Regions from separate parts of the Vibrio sp. 11986-1-5 genome, predicted to be linked through region 3. Evidence: predicted binding sites of a transcription regulator. Region 3 holds the regulator's gene; each other region holds the start of a gene.
The links. Region 3 encodes PurR, which represses purine synthesis genes. Its sites were predicted from a motif close to TNANGNAAACGTTTNCNTNA; they were not measured.
Positions count from the first base shown of each region.

Region 1 (3,203 bases), on a different contig from region 3:
TAGAGCGAAAAGCAATAACACGCAACTGGTCATGACAAGAAGACTCGCGATACACAGGGTCAGCAGTTTTTTCATCATTCTCTCATACTGTTGTCATGCGAATGCATAGCTTGGCGTATCTCGCGTAGCGGTTCAAGCCAAAAATAACCCCTCGTTGCGAGGGGCTAGTTTAGTTAGAGTTGCTTAATCAAGTTGTGGACCAGCGCTCACTAACGCTTTGCCTTCCGCGTTGTCTGTGTACTTAGCAAAGTTATTGATAAAGCGAGCAGCCAGATCTTTGGCTTTGCTTTCCCACTGTAATGGATCAACGTAGGTATCACGAGGATCCAAAATCGCAGGATCAACACCTGGTAAAGCAATTGGAACTTCTAGATTAAAGATAGGAATCGATTTTGTTTGTGCTTGCTCAATCGAACCATCCAAAATGGCATCAATGATCGCACGAGTATCTTTAATCGAGATACGTTTACCAGAACCGTTCCAGCCAGTATTGACCAGATAGGCTTCTGCGCCAGCTTGCTCCATACGTTTAACGAGTACTTCGGCGTACTGAGTGGGGTGTAAAGTGAGGAAAGCTGCACCAAAACACGCCGAGAAAGTAGGAGTGGGTTCGGTTATGCCACGTTCGGTACCCGCCAGTTTAGCGGTAAACCCAGATAGGAAATGGTACTTCGTTTGCTCTGGGGTCAGTTTCGATACTGGAGGCAATACGCCAAAAGCATCGGCAGAAAGGAAGATCACTTTATTGGCATGGCCGCCTTTAGAGACTGGCTTAACAATATTTTCGATATGATAAATAGGGTAAGAGACACGGGTATTTTCAGTTTTAGAACCATCATCGAAATCAATGGAACCATCACCACGTACAGTGACGTTTTCTAGTAATGCATCACGACGAATCGCATTATAGATGTCGGGCTCAGCTTCTTTGGATAACTTAATGGTTTTAGCGTAGCAGCCGCCTTCAAAGTTGAACACACCGTCATCATCCCAGCCATGTTCATCATCACCGATCAAAGCACGTTTCGGATCAGTAGAGAGCGTGGTTTTGCCTGTACCGGATAGGCCGAAGAAAATCGCCACATCGCCGTCTTTACCCATATTGGCTGAGCAGTGCATTGAAGCAATACCTTGTAATGGGAGGAAGTAGTTCATCATTGCGAACATACCTTTTTTCATCTCACCACCGTACCAAGTGCCGCCGATCAGCTGCATTTTCTCGGTTAGATTAAATACGGTAAAGTTTTCCGAATTTAGTCCTTGTTGTTGCCATTTATCATTAGTGCATTTCGCGCCGTTCATGACCACAAAGTCAGCTTTGAAGGTTGCCAGCTCTTCATCGCTTGGACGAATAAACATATTTTTTACGAAGTGGGCTTGCCAAGCGACTTCAGTAATCACGCGGATATTAAGGCGAGTATCTGGGTTAGCGCCACAATAGCCATCAATAACGAATAGACGTTTGCCTGATAGCTGTTTAGTAACAAGAGATTTTAGATCATTCCAAACCGCTTGATTAATGGGTTTGTTGTCATTTTTGGCGTGATCGGAGGTCCACCATAAGGTATCGCGAGTGGTATCGTCATTGACAATAAATTTATCTTTCGGTGATCGGCCAGTGAAAATACCCGTATCAACAGCGACGGCTCCCAGCTCTGTTACAATGCCTTTTTCATAGCCAGTCAAATCTGAGCGAGTTTCTTCAGCGAACAACAACTCGTAACTTGGGTTACGGATCACTTCTGTCGCGTTGGTAATTCCATATTGGGTAAGATCTAATTGTGCAGCCTTGGTATGTTCCATAACGGTCATTAGGTGCTCCTTATAAGGATTTTGTAGGGATTTTATGTAACTATTTGTAATTGTTATCTGCTTACCATGCTAACAACGGGGTACCGAAAAAACAGGGAGCTAGCTCAAATATTACCCATGCCTTTTCTAAGATTATAAGCAACCCGTCACAGATACTGGCATTCACTATTCTATCGTGTACGCAAACCTTTGCGCTAGCGTAAATGATTAATATTCAAAAGAAAATAAGTATGCCGTACGGTATATTTTATGATTGATTTATTGCAGATTTTTGTATGAAAAAGCCAGCAAAATGCTGGCTGTAAAGCGATTTTATCGTGCTTGTTGAGCAACGAAAATTAATGCAGGGTTGGGCGATCGGATGCGCTTTGAGCAAAGAGTTCACTGACTTGGGCGCTATCAAAAGAGTACGTTGTCCCACAATAATCGCAGTGGAGAGAGACAGCACCTTCTTCGGCGAGAATCGTGTTAACTTCCTCTTGGGCGATAGTGATGATCGCCGCTGCGCTGCGTTCTCGGGAACAACCACAAACAAATTCGACGACTTGTGGCGTAAAAAGTTGCACCTTTTCTTGGTTATAAAGACGATAGAGGATCTCGGTGGCTTCGAGACCAAACAGCTCACCGTCTTTAACGGTATTCGTCAATTGTTCTAGGTGTTCAAAGTCTTCTTCAGTGCCCGTACCATCAGGCATCACTTGCAACAACATACCTGCAGCGTGAGGTTTGCCATCGTGTTCACCGGTGCGGATCCATAAACGTGTTTTTAATTGCTCAGAGCGTAAGAAGTAACCCTCGAGTACCTGCGCTAAGTCATCTCCTTCAAGTCCGACCACACCTTGATAACGTTCACCTTTTTTAGGCTCAATGGTAATGACTAAATAACCGTTACCGACCAATTGATGCAAAGTCGCATCAGGGGCAATTTGCCCATCCCAGCGAGCGACGCCACGCATTTTTTGTTGGTTATCGCCATTGATCACGACTAATGAAACGGGACCATCACCTTGCAGTTGCATGGTAATGGATCCTTCAAACTTTAGTGTCGCGGTGAGTAAGCTGGTCGCGACCAGTAACTCACCGAGTAAGCGTTGAATTGGGGCTGGGTAATCTTTACTGGTGATAATTTGTTGGTAAACATCATTGAGTTGCACCAATTCACCACGCACCGATAAGTCTTCAAACAGATAGCGATGTAATAGATTGTTGGGGGTTACTTGTGTTGTCATAGTGAATGATCCGACTGATTTATTGATGTTTGAATTTAAGAAGATCACGACGCTGTTTTTTATCTGGGCGCCGTTCTGGACTTGGGTTGTGGGCATTGAGCTTACGAAGTAACGCTTGGCGTTCTCGTTTCACGACACTCTCTGCGGTCTCGCTATATAACA
Region 1 is NZ_CAWNVW010000051.1:232,886-236,088, reverse strand. It holds gene AACS00_RS14100 (AsmA family protein) at 1-75, opposite strand, end outside; gene pckA (phosphoenolpyruvate carboxykinase (ATP)) at 184-1,812, opposite strand; gene hslO (Hsp33 family molecular chaperone HslO) at 2,151-3,041, opposite strand; gene hslR (ribosome-associated heat shock protein Hsp15) at 3,061-3,203, opposite strand, start outside.
Region 1: the regulator PurR is predicted to act here: its motif matches at 1,990-2,009, upstream of pckA (phosphoenolpyruvate carboxykinase (ATP)).

Region 2 (3,203 bases), 440 kb from region 3:
TCCTAAAATATGACCATCCAAAAGGGCTTTGCCGTTTGTCATGGCTAAGCGTCCTTCGACAAACCACTGTACGACTAAGGGATAGATCCGATATTCCTGAGATTGTACTCGAGCAGTCAGGCTTTCTACCGTATCGTTATCAAAAATAGGCACTTTGGCTTGTAAAATCACCGGGCCGCCATCCAATTGCTCGGTAACAAAGTGGACGCTAGTGCCGTGTTCTTCATCACCAGCATGAATCGCTCTTTGGTAAGTATTTAATCCCGGATACTTAGGCAGTAATGAGGGATGAATGTTGATCATCCGCCCCAAGTAATGACGAACAAAATCACTACTTAAGATACGCATATAGCCAGCGAGTACGACCAAATCTGGCGAATATTCATCCATCCATTTCATTAAATCAGCGTCAAATGCATCACGAGTATCATAGGCTTTAGGATCGATAAAGTGCGCTGCGGCTCCCGCTTTTTTCGCTCGCTCTAAAGCGTATGCTGTTGCTTTGTTTGAAAAAACAGCCGTTACTTTGCCATTATGGATACTTGTCTCACAAGCATCGATGATCGCTTGTAAATTGGAACCATTTCCTGAAACTAAAACAACAATACTTTTCATGAATTATTTGATCTCTACTTGCTCTTCATTGGTTTGTGCTTGAGCTATCTCACCGATAACCCATGCCGTTTCACCTTCTTGCTGTAGCAGTTGAACCGCTGCTTGTGCTTGGTCTTGAGGCAGAGCAATCACTAAGCCGACACCACAGTTAAACGTACGATACATTTCACGCGTTGCCACATTACCTTTCTCTTGTAGCCAAGTGAAAATCGCTGGCCATTGCCAACTACTACCATCAATAATCGCTTTAGTACCTTGTGGTAATACACGAGGGATATTCTCCCAGAAACCGCCACCAGTAATATGAGAAATGGCGTGAATATCATGCTCTGCAATCAACTTTAAGCCTGATTTAATATAAATCCGAGTTGGCTCTAGTAGATGTTCGCCAATGGTTTTACCCGCTAAGAGTTCATTCTTATCAGCTCCAGAGACTTCAAGAATTTTACGGATCAGTGAATAGCCATTAGAATGAGGACCGCTCGAACCGACAGCGATAAGTGCATCACCCACAGCCACTTTTGAACCATCGATAATCGCTTCTTTTTCAACCACACCAACACAGAATCCGGCTACATCATAGTCTTCACCTTCGTACATGCCGGGCATTTCTGCTGTTTCTCCGCCGATTAACGCGCATCCTGCCTGGACACAGCCATCGGCAATCCCAGAGACGACATCTGCTGCTGTATCGACGTCCAGTTTTCCGGTCGCATAGTAATCAAGAAAGAACAGGGGTTCTGCACCTTGTACAATCAAATCATTGACGCACATCGCCACTAAATCGATACCGATGGTGTCGTGTTTTTTCATATCCAAAGCTAAGCGCAGTTTAGTGCCTACGCCGTCAGTGCCGGAAACCAAAACGGGATGCTTGTATTTGCTTGGAAGTTCACATAGGGCACCAAAGCCACCAAGGCCACCCATAACTTCAGGACGACGAGTACGCTTTACTGCGCCTTTAATTCGTTCAACCAGTGCGTTGCCTGCATCAATATCTACGCCAGCATCTTTGTAGCTAAGAGAAGTGTTGTTACCGCTCACGGGGGAAGTCCTCGATCTAATTGGATATGAAAACGCCGCTATTCTACAGGGCTTAAATCAAAAAGGAAAACGTTTGCGTCAGTTTTTTTATCCAGCTTTAAACGCTTAAAATAGGTAGAAATGCGTGTATAATCGAAAAGTTTATTTAAATTATGCCGGAGATGAAAATGAAAGTTGTTGAAGTGAAACACCCTCTAGTCAAACATAAATTGGGTCTAATGCGAGAAGGTGAAATCAGCACTAAACGTTTTCGTGAGCTAGCGACTGAGGTTGCCAGTTTATTAACTTATGAAGCGACCTCAGATTTTGAAACAGAAAAAGTGATCATCGAAGGTTGGGATGGTCCTGTTGCTGTTGATCAAATTAAAGGTAAGAAAGTCACCGTGGTGCCTATTCTACGCGCGGGTCTTGGTATGATGGATGGAGTATTAGAACATATTCCTAGTGCAAGAATTAGCGTTGTCGGTATTTACCGTGATGAAGAAACTCTTGAACCAGTGCCTTACTTTAATAAACTGGCATCGAATATTGAAGAGCGTATTGCGCTGGTGGTTGATCCTATGTTGGCGACTGGTGGCTCGATGATTGCAACGATTGATCTTCTCAAAGAGAAAGGATGTAATCAAATAAAAGTGCTCGTTTTGGTCGCTGCGCCAGAAGGCATTGAAGCGTTACAAAAAGTTCATCCAGATGTTGAACTGTACACCGCCGCCATTGATGAGAAACTCAATGACAAAGGCTACATCGTGCCTGGTTTAGGCGATGCTGGCGATAAGATTTTTGGTACTAAATAACCGCGTTTTTCATTCGCTAAGTAATATAAACATGATGAGGAGCTAAGGCTCCTCATCATGTTTCAGCTTTGGCTGTTTTTTAAGCTCAGCGTGCCAGTTTTTCTGGTTGGATTACGGCGTGCAGCGCGATCGGTATTATTGTTTTGTTTCTCGTTACCGTGTTGCTTACGCTGTTCTCGGCCTTTCTTTGAGTTTGGCACATGACGAAACTCATTGGCTTGACGACCCTGATAAGTTTTATGGGGAGCTTCGGAGGTGGTTTTGGATTGCGCCAGTCGACTATCAAACAATTTTGCATCGGTGGCTTTGCGGATCTGTTGGCCTGAACTATCGGTTTTTGAGGCTTCTTCGGTACTGACTGAACCTTCGCACATCGCGAGTATCTCATTGACTTCCGTATCGGTTAAATAGCGCCATTGACCATTCGGTATGCCATCTAGTGTGATATTCATAATACGTACACGGCGCAATTTAAATACTTCATAGCCCAATGCTTCACACATGCGACGAATCTGTCTATTTAATCCTTGGGTAAGGATTATTCTAAATGAGTACTGGGTCTCTTGAACGACTTTACATGGCAGGGTAACGGTATCAAGAATATTGACCCCCGCAGACATTTGACGAATAAATTCTGCACTAATGGGTTTATTGACCCGTACCACGTATTCCTTTTCGTGGTTATTACCGGCACGTAAAATTTTATTAACGATATCGCCGTCATTAGTCAAAAAAATCAACCCATCAGAG
Region 2 is NZ_CAWNVW010000011.1:77,771-80,973, forward strand. It holds gene purN (phosphoribosylglycinamide formyltransferase) at 1-615, opposite strand, end outside; gene purM (phosphoribosylformylglycinamidine cyclo-ligase) at 619-1,659, opposite strand; gene upp (uracil phosphoribosyltransferase) at 1,827-2,453, shown strand; gene rluF (23S rRNA pseudouridine(2604) synthase RluF) at 2,516-3,203, opposite strand, start outside.
Region 2: the regulator PurR is predicted to act here: its motif matches at 1,721-1,740, upstream of purM (phosphoribosylformylglycinamidine cyclo-ligase).

Region 3 (3,203 bases):
CCAAAACATGCAGTGGTGTTGTTTGGCCGTTAAAATGGGTCAAAATTTGCGTGAGATCATCCCAAACAATGACTTGACGAATCTCGCCTTTGTCAGAGCCGTAAATATTTTTTGCAAATTTGTGGGCAATATCGTCGAAATTGCGATCTTCAGTCACAGTAGCTTGAGTTATGATAATAAATCGTGCTGCTATTCTGTCATAGGAATGGCAGGAATAAAGGACCTTTCGCTGATTTTATTATCAAGTGCTGTTTTTTCGGACTATTTAATCTATGTTTGAGCTGAAAAAAATCGTTTCTTCTCTACTGATGCCATTACCAGCGCTGCTGTTGATTGGTTTTATCGGCTTAATGCTGATTATGTTTACCGCTAAGCGTAAAACTGGTTGCCTAGTAGTATTGTTTTCTTTGTCCAGTTTATTCGCCATTTCTTTTCAACCAATCTCCAGTCAGTTATTGATGCCTTTGGAGCGTCAGTACAGCGCTTTTTTACCAGTTGAAGGTACTATCGATTACGTAATGGTACTAGGTAATGGTCATGTCGTTGATGATAGCATTCCACCAACCTCAGAACTCACTCGAGCCGCTTTAATGCGTCTGACGGAAGGTATTCGTGTCATGCGAATGTATCCCGGTTCAAAACTTATCTTGTCCGGCTATACAGGAGGTAGTGAAATTAGCCATGCACGTATGTTGGCTAAAGTTGCGCTGGCGCTTGGTGTTGCTAAATCGGACATTATTTTGCTTGAAACCGCGCAAGATACGTGGGAAGAAGCGAGACAAGCAGCGGCTTTTGTTCAGCAGCGCACTTTAGTTCTGGTCACTTCGGCCAGTCACATGACCCGAGCAATCAATGAGTTTCAATCTGCTGGGCTAAACCCAATCCCAGCACCAACCAATTATCTAGCTCAAACTAATATCAGCCAAGCTTGGGATAAATATACCCCAAGAGCGCTCTATTTAGAGCAAACTGAACGATATTGGTATGAAACCATGGGGCTCATTTGGCAAACGATGCGCGACTGGGTCACTCATGAACCTAAGTTGCCTGAATCAAAACCTATGATAGAGGGTAACTGATTTTCTCGTTATCAGTCGAAAAGTGGTGGTGTGCACAACTTGATAAACATTGTACCTATTTAGCATTAAATGGAAGGATTATGGGCCGAATTTGATTGCGAGTTACTGCGTTGCAGTCTAGAATCTTGCTGGTTATCAACAAGATTAAATGTAACCAATAGGCCGCTATTTAACAGCGGTTTTTGTGTTTTTATTACTTTTAGGCTGACGTTAGCCTATACCCGAATCATGAGACTTTGCATAAAGGGCAGCTCCGGTAATACCCTTGGCAAACCTCTCGTCTATCACACTCCCTAGTAGGATGATTGCATTTTCGGGCACACAACTACTGCTCCAGTTGTCTCAACACCGAGCAGTCATCGACAGGATAATTTTATGGCTACGATTAAAGACGTTGCACGCCTAGCGGGCGTATCAACAACAACCGTATCTCATGTCATCAATAAAACTCGTTTTGTGGCAGAAACCACCCAAGAAAAAGTCTTGGACGCTGTTAAACAGCTGAATTATGCACCGAGCGCGGTCGCACGCAGCTTAAAATGTAATACAACGCGTACAATCGGTATGCTAGTGACTCAATCAACCAACTTATTTTTTTCTGAAGTAATCGATGGGGTTGAAAGTTATTGTTACCGCCAAGGCTACACACTCATTCTCTGTAATACTGGTGGTATCTACGAGAAACAGCGTGATTATATTCGCATGCTTGCTGAAAAGCGGGTCGACGGTATGTTGGTCATGTGCTCCGATTTAACGGAAGAGTTACTTGAGATGTTAGACAGTCATCCCTCCATCCCTAAAGTTATTATGGATTGGGGCCCACAAACGTCACAAGCGGATAAAATCATTGATAACTCTGAAGAAGGGGGTTATCTGGCTACAAAATATTTGATCGAAAATGGGCACACTGAAATCGCTTGTCTAAGCGGTCACTTTGTTAAAGCCGCCTGTCAGGAGCGTATTGCCGGTTTTCGTCGTGCCATGGCAGAAGCTAACCTAACCGTTAAAGAAGATTGGATCTTAGAAGGTAACTTCGAATGCGATACTGCCGTTCTGGCCGCGGATAAAATCATTGCGATGGATACACGCCCTACTGCGGTGTTTTGCTTTAATGACACCATGGCATTAGGCTTAATCAGCCGTTTACAGCAACGTGGCGTACGCGTACCAGACGATATGTCTGTTATTGGTTATGACAATATTGAGTTAGCTGAATATTTTTCTCCACCACTGACCACTGTGCACCAACCTAAACGCCGTGTAGGTAAAAATGCCTTTGAAATATTGTTAGAACGTATTAAAGATAAAGAACATGAGAGACGTATTTTTGAAATGCACCCAGAAATCGTTGAGCGTGATTCAGTCAAAAAACTCACTAATTAATAGATAAGCACTTCATTACCCCATCATAAATCACAAGCTCCAATCATAACTCTAGGCTATGATTGGAGCTATTAATACCCAAACCATTCACACTACCAATGAAATAAAAGGCATACTAGTGATGACTGAGTGTGATACTTATTCAATGATTTGTTTATTTTATACATCCACGTTATACTATTTTGTCAATAATGAAACGTGTCACGCACAGGGCAAACCATCTGAAAAGATGGGACGCAAAGCCTCCGGCCTAAACCAAAGTGGTAGGTAGCGGGGTTGCCGATGACAAAATAGCCAAAAGAAGAAGTCAACTCCCCTTACTATTATGCTTTTTGACTTTTTGCTATTTTCTCGGACCTGATTTTGCTGGCGAATTGCTTAATACACCGAGAATAACAGCATGGATAAACCCGTATTAAAAGATTCAATGCGACTATTCGAACTGCTTGGCCAGGTCAAGTCGCGCTCAATGTTTGGTGGCTTCGGGATTTTTGTCGATGACACCATGTTCGCTTTAGTTGTCAATAATCAACTGCATCTTCGAGCTGACGATGAATCGGTCAAAGTTTTTTCCGCAAGAGGCTATCTGCCCTATGTTTATAAAAAACGGGGCTTTCCTGTGGTGACTAAATACTTTGCGTTACCTGATACCTGTTGGCTTAATCCAAACTATATCTTGCAAGAAGCAACCACTGCATTACGCCATGCAAAAGCTGAGCGAGAGCAACAAGAGCAAACGAA
Region 3 is NZ_CAWNVW010000011.1:519,622-522,824, reverse strand. It holds gene cmoM (tRNA uridine 5-oxyacetic acid(34) methyltransferase CmoM) at 1-157, opposite strand, end outside; gene elyC (envelope biogenesis factor ElyC) at 273-1,079, shown strand; gene purR (HTH-type transcriptional repressor PurR) at 1,455-2,462, shown strand; cyclic di-GMP riboswitch class I at 2,664-2,746, shown strand; gene AACS00_RS05335 (TfoX/Sxy family DNA transformation protein) at 2,863-3,203, shown strand, end outside.